DNA from 4 places in the Exiguobacterium artemiae 7-3 genome. Region 2 is predicted to be linked to each of the others. Evidence: riboswitches for the same ligand, from Rfam matches in the RefSeq annotation. Region 2 holds a riboswitch; each other region holds the start of a gene.
The links. Region 2 has a riboswitch for thiamine pyrophosphate ahead of P402_RS0108430 (ECF transporter S component). Riboswitches for the same ligand answer to the same signal wherever they lie in the genome.
Positions count from the first base shown of each region.

Region 1: it holds a riboswitch for thiamine pyrophosphate, as region 2 does, so the genes downstream of both, tenA (thiaminase II) here and P402_RS0108430 (ECF transporter S component) in region 2, are expected to answer to the same signal.
Region 3: it holds a riboswitch for thiamine pyrophosphate, as region 2 does, so the genes downstream of both, thiD (bifunctional hydroxymethylpyrimidine kinase/phosphomethylpyrimidine kinase) here and P402_RS0108430 (ECF transporter S component) in region 2, are expected to answer to the same signal.
Region 4: it holds a riboswitch for thiamine pyrophosphate, as region 2 does, so the genes downstream of both, thiT (energy-coupled thiamine transporter ThiT) here and P402_RS0108430 (ECF transporter S component) in region 2, are expected to answer to the same signal.

Region 1 is NZ_KK211190.1:2,069,286-2,072,305, reverse strand. Features, by position in the region: gene abc-f (ribosomal protection-like ABC-F family protein) at 1-316, opposite strand, end outside; gene P402_RS0111800 (DUF1002 domain-containing protein) at 572-1,453, opposite strand; TPP riboswitch at 1,644-1,749, shown strand; gene tenA (thiaminase II) at 1,824-2,519, shown strand; gene P402_RS0111790 (sporulation protein) at 2,590-3,020, opposite strand, start outside.
Region 2 is NZ_KK211190.1:1,475,631-1,478,650, reverse strand. Features, by position in the region: gene P402_RS0108440 (energy-coupling factor transporter transmembrane component T family protein) at 1-98, opposite strand, end outside; gene P402_RS16360 (ABC transporter ATP-binding protein) at 64-1,623, opposite strand; gene P402_RS0108430 (ECF transporter S component) at 1,620-2,195, opposite strand; TPP riboswitch at 2,301-2,399, opposite strand; gene P402_RS0108425 (50S ribosomal protein L25/general stress protein Ctc) at 2,491-3,020, opposite strand, start outside.
Region 3 is NZ_KK211190.1:2,474,775-2,477,794, reverse strand. Features, by position in the region: gene P402_RS0113870 (murein hydrolase activator EnvC family protein) at 1-704, shown strand, start outside; TPP riboswitch at 765-875, shown strand; gene thiD (bifunctional hydroxymethylpyrimidine kinase/phosphomethylpyrimidine kinase) at 993-1,802, shown strand; gene thiM (hydroxyethylthiazole kinase) at 1,783-2,553, shown strand; gene thiE (thiamine phosphate synthase) at 2,543-3,020, shown strand, end outside.
Region 4 is NZ_KK211190.1:1,137,334-1,140,353, reverse strand. Features, by position in the region: gene P402_RS0106670 (amino acid permease) at 1-303, shown strand, start outside; gene P402_RS0106665 (thiamine diphosphokinase) at 365-973, opposite strand; gene thiT (energy-coupled thiamine transporter ThiT) at 973-1,533, opposite strand; TPP riboswitch at 1,597-1,703, opposite strand; gene rpe (ribulose-phosphate 3-epimerase) at 1,727-2,383, opposite strand; gene rsgA (ribosome small subunit-dependent GTPase A) at 2,385-3,020, opposite strand, start outside.

The sequences.
Region 1 (3,020 bases), 590 kb from region 2:
GTAAGTCGAGCAACGGGGCAAACGCGGTCCACAGGACATCCAGTCCGGTCATGTCGGAATTGTATACCGGTAACTGTTCCAAGTAACCGATCGATAGTCCACTTTTTTGATAGATGGTTCCGGCGTCGGGTGAATCTAGTCGTGCAATCAAACGCAGGAGGGTCGTTTTTCCGCTACCATTGCGTCCGATTAAACCGATCCGATCATGTGGTTGGATGAAGAGGGACACATCGGTTAAGATGTCATCGCCTCCGAATTGTTTTGTCAGGTGTTGGATGTCGCAGATCATCATATTAAAATTTCCTCTCTGACGCATCAAAAAAAGGAGAGTGCAAACAGCACTCTCCTCGACTCGTGGAAGATGCGCTTTGCTTTATTTTTCGAGTATGGAGTTCTTCAAAAAAGGGCAGACTGACCCCTTAGAACGCCATTCCATGAAAAATTGCGCGCAACAGATAAAGTTGTTCCATCAACCAATGCTTACACGCAGCAAAACCCATTTCTTCCCACCACCTTTTCTCATTCGATATCTTTATTTTACCATGTCACCTGGAAGGAAAGAAAGAACAGATTATTTAAATAAGCCGGCGATCGAGTTGAAGAAGGCACTTAAGCCGTCAAACAGCTTTGCAAAAAATCCTTTTGTTTCTTCTGATGTTGCAAAGGCCTGAATGTTTTGCCCGGCATCCTTCAGTCCACTCTCAATCTGTCCCCAGTTGAGGTCGGCTTGTTCCATTTGGTTAAACAAACCGGTCAAACGGTCCATTTGGGCGTCGGACAGATTGATATTGTTATTTTGAATGACTTGGACGATGACGTTCTCAATCTCGACTTTCGTTTCCGGTTTCTGTTTGGCGATTTCCGCTTTGATTTCGTTCATCAAGTCGGCGACCTTGTCCGTCCCGACTGTTTTCCCGACATCTGACGTGACCGACAATTCTTGCTGGGCCAAATCTTTTCGTTCATCCGTCAGTTTAATGCCGGTCTCAGCCGACGTTTGGTCGTAGGCTTTCATGATTCCGGTCAAGGCAGATGTTCCGGTTACCTTGTAAGGAGACGTAATCGTGATGTCCGCATCGGTCACACCGGCCGTGACAAGCGCATTGAGGTACATGTCCTTTGTGACCCAGGTGATGTTTTCCGTTGCAACGGACAGACCGTCGCCTTTTTCAGCCAACTCGATCTTGGCGGACGAATACATCCCGCCGCCGCGTTGGGACTGGGGAATGTTTTTCCCGAGATATTTTTCTTCATCCGCAGATGTCGCGATGATCGGGGTGATGCCTTCCGGTGCGTTCAGACGGGACAAGACCCATGTTTTATCATTCGCTCCGAGCGATTCGCCCAGTGTGATAATCGTTTTGTCGACGACCTGCTCGGCAGATGCGGCCGTTGGCAGTAATAACGTCGTAGCAAGTAATGCCGAAGCGGTCCATGTCATGGTTTTATTCATAAAAGTTCCTCCATAAGTTAAGTATCAGGTACTAAATTTAGTCTAATCGACCGGCGACAGAAGAGAATCGGTCTCAAGGACGAGCCGTCATCCACCTTCCGTCATGTTCCATTGTACAAAAAAATGGAGTGAAATGACGAGAATGGGTCAATTCCACATCAAATCATGATAAACTCAAAATAAATCAAATAGCGACCACTAGGGGAGTCAGTAGGCTGACTGAGACGACGAAGACGTTCGGACCCTTTGAACCTGATTAAGTTTGGACTTACGGAGGGAAGTGGCGTGGACGATCCTCTTTTTATGGTCTTTTCACGTCATGCCTGACATCGGGTGTGGCGTTTTTTTGATTACAAAAGGGGGAAAAAACATGACATTCAGTGAAGAAATCCGGCAAGCGGCAAGACGGTATTGGGACAGCAGCTTTACCCATCCATTCGTGACAGGGATTGCGGATGGAACACTACCGGAAGCAAAATTTCGCCATTACGTCCTACAGGATGCCTATTACTTAAAACATTTCGCGAAAATTCAGGCGCGGGCCGCGTCGAAGGCACAGGACTTCGCGACGATTGCCGAACTCGCGGAACATGCGACGTCGACCTATGCTGCAGAACTCAGTCTGCATCAATCGTTTTTTGAACCGCTTGGGATTTCGGACAAGACACTGGCAGAGTTTGAACCAGCACCGACAGCATACGCTTATATTTCGCATATGCACCATGCAAGTGAAGGGACGCTCGGGGAGACCATCGCTGCGATTTTACCGTGTTACTGGCTTTACTATGAGATTGGACAACAGTTACAGGCGGCTTCACCGGCTTCACCGATTTATCAGCAATGGATTTCGACATACAGTTCCGAGTGGTTCGAGCGGGTCGTCTTTGAACAAATCGATCGTCTGAATGATTTGGCGGAGCGGGCAAGTGCCGAAGAACGGGAACGGATGAAACAACATTTTGTCAAAAGCTGTTATTACGAATTGATGTTTTGGCAGATGGGCTGGACGGAAGAGACGTTCGAACAGCAGTATAAACAGACGATGGAAATGACATCATTCAAGTAAAAAAGACTGAAATAAAAACACCGGATCCGACAGAAAGCGGATCCGGTGTTTGTTCTATAGAAGACATTAATCAACTGTGGTGTTCAATCAAATCGGCAAGACGTTGCTTTACAAGTGACGGGTTAGTTAAGTCCTGGTTCGATAACGAAAGTTTTGTCATCGTCTCGTCCGTACCGGCCATCTCACTGAACAGCGAACCGAGACTGTGGGCACGGCGGTCGATTTGGACGACGATGACGATGCCGGACCGGTCTTGCAACAGGATGACTTCGATTTCGTCCAGCTTGTGAGCATAATGGGTACCGCGGGCGGAATACTCAAGTTCCTGCGCGATCGGCAAATCTTTCCGGAAGCGACCCGGTAATTTTTCTGTATCGGCTTTCTTGAGGCGGAATCCGAGATCTTCCATCGCTTCAAGGATGACCGATTGGTAGTCATTGGCTTTGACGACGACAGCATCGTGGTCAGAAGGGTCAACCGCCTGCGCGATATCAAGACCCG
Region 2 (3,020 bases):
AGACTCGACGTCGTAATCAGCAACATCATCACATAGAGAAGCGTTCCGAGCTTGACCGCCGGATTAATACGCGCGAGCAGTGTGTCGTTTTCCTGCACGGTGTTTCACCTCCTCGAGTTGTTGATACAGAAACGATACCGGACGGAACAGTTGGTTTTGTTCCAAAAGTGCTTCTTCCTGAAACAGCTCCAGCGGCGTCCCGTCAAACTGGACACACGCCTCGCCGATGACGACAACACGGTCGGCGTAACGGTGGACCAGCTCCATGTCGTGCGTCACCATGATCACGGTCGTTCCTGCCTCCCGGGCTTGATGCAGCACGTCGATGATGTGTGCCGTCGTCTCAGCGTCTTGTCCAAAGGTCGGTTCGTCGAGCAATAGGACAGCTTTTCGTTCCAGTAACATCGTCGCGACACTCAACCGTCTTTTTTGTCCGAGACTGAGCGCGAGGGGAGACTGATCCGCGACATCGGTCAGTCGATAGTGACGCAAAGCCGTCTGGACCCGTTCCGGATCAAAGGTAGCACAGCTGATGGCAAGTTCGTCGGCGACTGTCTGTTTAAGAAACTGGAAGTCCGGTTGCTGAAAAACAAAGCCGACTTGTTGGTAATACGTCCGGTCCGACCATTTCCGAAGCGGGGTGTCAAACAAGCGGATATCGCCTTTAGATGGAAGTAATTTTGCCAGTGTCTCAAGGACCGTGCTTTTTCCAGCCCCGTTGCGTCCGACGAGCATGATCCATTGACCGGAAAAGGTCGTCCATGAAAAATCGTTAAGAATCGTCCGTTCCCCCCGTTTGACACGGACCCGCGTCAGCTCAAATGTCCGCTCCGTTCCAACCGCTCGACGTTCAACCGGGCGTTTCTTCAGATGACAGGCTTGTCCGGACAGCTCCGGTAAAGTCTCAAGTCCGTAGGGGTAGAGGAGCGGCATCGCAATTCCAAGCGCCGTCATCACATCCCGCTGTTGATGAAACACGTCATACGGTGTGCCATCAAGCAATAAGCGACCACCTTCAAAGACGATTACCCGGTCGGCAAACGTCACGCACTGATCGAGCTGATGTTCGATCAGAACGAGCGTCAAGTCGGGATCGTGATGCAATTCTTCAATCAGATGCATCATCGTCCGTTGACCACTCAGGTCGAGTTGTGCCGTCGGTTCGTCGAGTAACAGGATGTCTGGTTCAAGTGCCAACACACAGGCTAGAGCAAGCCGTTGTTTCATCCCGCCGGACAGTTCGGCAATCGGTGTCGTCAAGGCAAGATCAAGTCCGACCCGCGCCAACAGCAACTGGATGCGTTCCTCCATCTCACTGCGGGCAATCTGCCGATTCTCGAGACTAAAGGCGATTTCCGCGCCGACCGTCTGCATACAAAACTGATCGTCCGGTTGTTGGAACAAAATCCCGACCGTTCCCTCGGTCAACCAGTGACCGGTGACATCTGCTTCAATCGTGTCCGGCAACAGACCGGCAAGAACGTGTAAAAAGGTCGTCTTGCCGCTGCCGCTCGGACCGACGAGCAAGGTCGTTTCTCCTTTTTGGATCGTGATCGACAAGTCGTGTAAGACCGCGGAATCCTGATCCGGATAACGGACGGACAGGTGCTCGCACTGCATCATGCGGCACGCTGCTTTCGTTGCCGTCCGACCGCATAACCGTTCAGTGTCCCGGTTTTAACGAGCGCGTCGACGATTATTTTTGCGAGCAATCCGCCGAGCAATGCTCCGCTGATGAGTTGCAGAGAAAACGTCAACAGCAGTGTCGTCGTCGTATAATAGGCAAATCCATTTACGATGAGGCTGTAGACCATACTTCCGACGGCGGCAAAGACACCGGACAACATCAAGGTGAACGTATTAAACGTCCGGTATCCGAACACGGCAAAGGCAATCTCGGCCCCGATTCCCTGTGCAAATCCAATCAACAGTGCCGATAAGCCGAAGTGACTCCCTGTAAACAATTCGACGGCAGCAGCGACGACTTCTGCAATCAATGCCGCGCCTGGTTTTTGAATGATGTAGGCGACTAGGGGACTGGCAATGACCCAGATGCCGAACATCCAGTTTGATCCGACCGGTCCGAAGATGGCCGAGATCGGTAACCATAACGTCGACCACCCTAAGTAGAGGACACCACACGCGACGGCGAGCATCATCATGACGATGATTTCTTTCATTTTCCAACTGTTCATAATCACTACTCCTTTAAATGCACATCCACAAAGAAACCACAAAAAAGACCGCCCTCTATGAAAAGAGAGCGGTCGTGTAACCTGCAAGATGCAGAAAAAGAGCACGAGGATTCCGCTCCACTTTCCTACGCTAGTATGAACTAGATCAGGTTCAAAGGGTCCGAAGTGAATCGTCTCAGCCAACTGGCTCCCCTAGTGGATGTGTCAATGATGTGTACCTTCTTCACTGTACGGCTGTCGCCGTGACTTGTCAATATGCATAAAAAAACCTCCCACGAGGGGAGGGGAGAAAAGATTACTCTTTATCTTCTTTGTTTTCTTCAGCTTGCTCTTCAGAAGTTTGTTCTGAATCGTCTGTCGCTGTATCCGCATCAGCTGCTTGTGCCTCAGCTTCTGCTTCTTCGATTTCTTCAAGTTCAGCTTCAAGTGTCGATTCAACGACTGCTGCAACTTGGATGTCACCTTCTGTGACGACACGGAAATCTTTTTCTTCCGGAAGATCAGCTACTGTAATTGAATCTCCGATTGCAAGATCCGTTACATCAACTTCGATCCGTTCCGGTAATTTATCTGGTGTTGCGGCAACTGTTACTTTAAAGAGTGTTTGTGAAAGGAATCCGCCAAGTTTCGCACCGGCTGCTTCGCCGACGAGGACGATATCCGTTTCGACTTCTGTTTCTTCATCCATTTTAACAGCGATGAATTCAACGTGTTTAATCGTTGGTGTAAAGATATCCATATCAAGCTTGTTGATCAACGTGTTGACCTTTTTACCGCCGATTTGAAGAGCAACCAAGACGTTTTCGCCATGATCACGGACAACCT
Region 3 (3,020 bases), 1.0 Mb from region 2:
AGAAACAGTTAAAACAACAGATGAAAGAACGGAGTGCAACCCTGAAAAAATTACGTAAAGGGAAAACAAAGTTCACGACGAAACTGTTGAATGCAAAAGAATTACAAGCGACTTTAGAGGCTCAAGAAAGAGCGATTGCGGCAGCAAAAGCTGCAGCGAAAGCAGCGGCAGAAAAAGCGGCTGCCGAAAAAGCAGCGGCTGAGCGTGCGGCAAAAGAGGCGGCAAAATCAACGCGTGAATCAAGCGAAGCAACGGTTCTTCCGACTCCTGTCAGCAGTGTGCCGACAGGATCAGCGAAGTTCATTCGTCCAGCTTCAGGTGGTGTTTCACAAGGGTTTGGACCGGCGAGTGGGGCAAACGGATATACTTTCCATAATGGTGTCGACTTCAGTGGACCCGTCGGATCACCGATTCGAGCAGCGGCTTCCGGAACAGTCATTACGGCCGGGAGCGGCGGACCTTATGGAAATCACGTCATGATTTCGCATTTCCTTGACGGTCAGGTGTACACAACAGTGTACGGTCATATGAATTCGTTATCAGTTTCTGCAGGTCAAACGGTAACTCAAGGTCAAACACTTGGTACTCTCGGCAGTACCGGAAATTCGACAGGACCGCACCTACACTTTGAACTGCATATCGGTGGATACCAATATAGTGCGACAGGACCAGCCAACACGGTCAATCCACTTGGATATCTTTAAAAACGAGCTTCGGCTCGTTTTTTTGATAGTGCTGTGATACAGTGAAAAAGAATTTAAATTACGAGCAACTAGGGGAGCTGGAGGAGTCCGGCTGAGAGGAAAACCATTCTGTTTTCGACCCTGTCACCTGAACTGGATAATACCAGCGTAGGAAAGTTGAGATCGAAGACATGAGTACTTCAATCAGTAGAACTGATTGTTCATGGCGTCGTCTGCTTTTTTACAGCGGACGGCGCTTTTTGTTGTCCGTTTTCTCCTTATTTGCTCACAGGAAAGTGAGGAAGTGGAATGAAACATGTATTGACGATTGCTGGATCCGACTCTGGAGGCGGAGCGGGAATTCAGGCAGATTTAAAGACGTTTTCAGCACTCGGTGTATACGGAATGAGTGTCATCACGGCGATTACGGCACAAAATACGTTAGGTGTTCAAGCGGTCGAAGATGTATCCCCAGAGCTCGTGGAAGCACAGTTGACATCCATCTTTTCAGATATCCGTGTCGATGCGATTAAGATCGGAATGGTTTCCAATCAAGACACGATCCAAGTGATTGCAAGACAACTGGAAAAACATCAGCTTCCGGTTGTTCTCGACCCCGTCATGGTCGCGAAAGGTGGTCACGGCTTGTTACAACCGAATGCAGAACATGCATTGCTCGAACAGCTTTTACCGCTTTCGACGCTTGTAACCCCTAATATTCCTGAAATCGAGCGGATGATTGGCCAAACGGTTCACTCCCTTGATGATATGAAACAAGCGACGGTAAAACTGGCTGAAAAACGAGCAAGAGCTATTTTGCTCAAGGGCGGACATTTGGAGGGACACGACGCCACCGATCTTTTATATGCGGACGGACGATATGTCGTCTTTGAACAAGAGCGGATAGAGACCCGTCATACCCATGGAACAGGCTGTACGCTATCTGCTGCTATCGCAGCTCATCTTGCCCTCGGTCATTCACTGGAAGACAGCATCAGTCATGCAAAACGTTATGTGACGGAAGCCATTCGTCACGGTTTTGCGCTCGGACACGGTATTGGTCCGACACATCATTTTCATGAACTTTGGAGGGATACACATGCTACGACGCATCCATGATAAAAAACCGTTGATTCATCATTTAACGAATACCGTAACGATCAATGACTGTGCCAATATGACACTTGCCCTTGGCGGATCTCCTGTTATGGCAGATGACCTGTTGGAAGTGGAAGAGATGGTCGGGCATGCAGATGCTATCGTGATTAATACTGGGACGATTAATCCAGACATGCGCCAAGCCCAAATTTTAGCAGGGAAAACGGCTAATCGATTGGGTAAACCGGTCATTCTGGATCCGGTTGGCGCAGGAGCGACGGCATTAAGAACGGATTTTATGAAGCAATTGATGGAGGAAATCACCTTTACGGTCATCAAAGGAAATGCATCTGAAATCAAGACATTACTTGGACAGACCGCTCGAACGAAAGGAGTCGACGCTGCTGAAGGAGAATCCCTGGATTTTCAAAGTATCCATGATTTTGCATCCCAAACGAAACAAGTCATCGTCGTAACAGGACCGATTGATTTTGTGACGGATGGAGATCGTCAACATTATCTGGATGTTGGTACGAAACGTCTTGGTCAAGTGACGGGAACAGGATGTATGACCGCTTCTTTGATTGCGACGTTTTTAGGAGCCGGATACGATCGTTTTGAGGCTGCAGTATTTGGGACATATGCTATGGGGAAAGCAGGGGAGTCGGCTGAGGATTATCCTGGTATCGGGAGTTTTCGGACCGGGTTGTTCGATGCAGTGAGCTTGATGACGGAAGAAAATTTGCCGGAGGTGCAGACAAATGGACAGTGAATATTTAATTTACGCAGTGACTGATCGACGTTTGCATCCGCATCTTTCCTTGGCGGACGCCGTCGAAGCATCGATTAAAGGAGGCGCAACGATTGTTCAATTACGGGAAAAAGATAGTTCGGGCAAGGCTTTTCTGGAATCAGCCATTGCGTTGAAAGATATTACCGCACGTTACGACATTCCGCTCATTATTAATGATCGGATTGATATCGCTTTATTGGTCGATGCCGGTTTGCATATCGGTCAAGATGATATTCCTTTAACTGAAGCGCGTCGTTTGTTACCGGAAGCGACGATTGGTGTTTCCGTTTCAACAGTGGAACAAGCTGTTGCGGCAGAACGGGAAGGCGCAGATTATTTAGGGGTCGGTTCACTCTTTCCGACAGCGACGAAACAAGATGCAACATTCATGGCGCGAGCGACGTTAGAAGAGATTCGTAAAGCCGTTCACATCCCGTTGGTTGGAA
Region 4 (3,020 bases), 340 kb from region 2:
GTCGGTTGGATTTCGATTTCCGCTTCACAGATCGCCTTCCGTCGTCAATTCATCAAAGATGGACATGCTGTCAGTGAATTGAAATTCAAGACCCCGTTCTTCCCGGTCTTACCGATCATCTCGTTCTCTTTAAACATGCTTGTACTGATCAGCCTGGCTTTCCAAGCAGATCAACGGATTGCCTTGTACATCGGTGTTCCATTTTTCCTCTTGACGTGGGCCTCTTACCATCTGTTCGTCAAAGGAAAACATATTGCGGCTCAAACTGAACGTCAGGCAGCCAGCTCGACATTGGAATCTTAAAAAACAAAACTACCAAAAAACGTGATCGGCTTTTAGGATATCCTAAAGCCGATCACGTTTTTTAACGGTCTGACAAACTTCGTAAAGCAATTACTTCACCGGTATGCACCGTCACGTTCGCCGCCCCTTGATCTGTCCATTCATTGCTGACGGTCAAGGATCCGCCGACCGGCACATCATGGTTCACCAGCGGATATTTGACCTCCTGGAGTGTCAAACGTGTCGGAACGAGCGGGATGAAGGACAAATAGTGATACTGGTCCGCCTGGAGAGTGTACTGCCCCTGTTGTAAGAAACGGACCTCTTCCCGCTTCGTCATCAAGCGGACTGCCGGAAATTGTTTTAACAGATAGACGTTTTGAAGCGTCATATCGAGTCGTCCTCCGGTCGCACCGAATACCAACACTTCCGTTGCTTCATACTGCTGACTGACGTACCGTAAAGCCAGTTCCAAATCGGTCTCATCCTTTTCAGCCGGATGGATGATGGCTCCTTCCGGTTTGTATCCGAGCGAATCAAAGTCACCGATGGCCAAGTCAAAAGCGAAACCTTGTTGTGCCAACACGGTGACACCTCCGTCGACAGCGATGACAACCGTCTTCTCATCCATAAACGGCTTTAGGGACGGGATGTCTTCCGCCGGACCGGCCGCTACAATCACGACCCGCATCAGACACCTCGTGCTGAATAACGAAGAAGTCGTGGTGCTGTCGTAAACAGGAGTCCTGCGACAATACCACATAACAGATACGATGGAACCATATACGTCGCGTTATAGATCAACGAATACGGGACAACTGGACCTTCCGCATACTCAGCGAAGAACACGATTCCACTGATGACGTGACACACATAACGTAAGCCCGCACCAAGCAATGTCGCACCTAGTACAATTGCCATCAAACGGCCATTTTTCCCGGTTGCTGCTGCTTTTTTAACTTGCCGTGCGAATAATCCGCTCAATCCGACGACCCCAAACGCAATCGTATAATCGAGTAACGGCTGAACGACCGTCAGAATTTGCGGAGCGAACATCAGTTGGATCGTTCCGACAAGTGCGCCTGTCACGACCCCACCGACGACACCATGACGAAAGGCCATGACGAAGATTGGCAACATTGCCAAACTAATTGAACCACCTTGCGGCATTTTAAATGGGATTAATAAATCGAATACCACACCAAGACTTGCAAAGATTGCAATTTCCATTAACATTTGTAGCCGTTTCATTCTTTTTTCCTCCTAAAAATAAAATCGCAGGACGGCAAAAAGGCAGTACGACGAACGCCGTACTGCCTGCGTGCGCCACATCCCTACGTCCGTCTGAACGGAACAGGTTCGAAGGGTTAAAGTCCAATCACTTCTCTCAGCCGCTTGATGCGACACCCCTTGCGGTCATCATTTAATTTTGATTCTTTTCCTATTATACGTGAGCAGCATTCCGAATACTAGTGATTGCTTCTGAATAATCCGGCGCATTGTAGATAGCGGAACCTGCAACAAGAACGTTTGCCCCATTCTCGATACATAATTTCGCTGTTTCCGCATTGACTCCACCATCGATTTCGATCTCGAAGGATAGATTTTGTTCTGCTTTCATTGCAGCCAGTTGATTTAATTTGTTCATCACACCCGGAATGAACGCTTGACCGCCAAAACCCGGATTGACCGTCATCAGCAAGACCATATCGACTTCTTCGAGTACATGTTCAATCGTCGAAAGTGGCGTGTGCGGATTGAGCACTACTCCCGCTTTCGCACCGGCTGCTTTGATTTGTTGCAGAACACGATGGACATGATTCGTCGCCTCCACGTGGAAGGTTACGATATCAGCACCTGCTGCAACGAAGGCTTCGACAAAGTTTTCCGGACGATCAATCATGAGATGGACGTCGAGAACCATGTCTGTTTTTTGACGTAAACTGCTTAGGACAGGGAGGCCAAAGGAAATGTTCGGAACAAACTGACCGTCCATGACATCAAAATGAATATAGTCGGCTCCCGCCGCTTCAACGGCTTTGACATCCCGTTCTAAATTTGCAAAATCTGCTGATAAGATTGATGGTGCGATTTTAATCATCTTAATACCTCCGTGTCCGATTCTTGATTTCCTCTACAAACATACCATAATTCGTATACCGGGAGACCATGATCTCATGTGTCTCGACGGCTTGTTTAACGGCACAACCGGGCTCATTCAAGTGCAGACAGCCCCGGTACTTGCATTCGTCCTGTAAAGCAACAAATTCAGGAAAACACCAACGTAATTCCTCGAGTTCCATTTCATGCGGAAAATCGAGATTCGAGAACCCCGGGGTATCTGCAATCAATCCTTCGCCAAGCGGGATCAAGGTCACATGGCGGGTCGTATGGCGTCCACGACCAAGCGCCTTCGAAATATGACTCGTTTCCAGTGCCAACGAAGGTTCCAAGGCGTTCAACAACGAACTTTTCCCTACACCGGATTGTCCGGCCAGGACACTCGTTTTATCCTTTAACAACGGACGGACGGATTCGACTCCGGCCAATGTCTCACTTGACGTTTCAATGACGTGATATCCGATGGTCCGGTAAGCGGCAATTGCTTCCAATACCACCTGTTCGGCTTCACCTTGTAACAAGTCCATCTTCGTCAAGATGATGATCGGTTGAATTTCCTTTGCTTCAATCAACACTAAAAACCGGTCCAACAGATGGGCAGAAAAATCAGGTTCTGC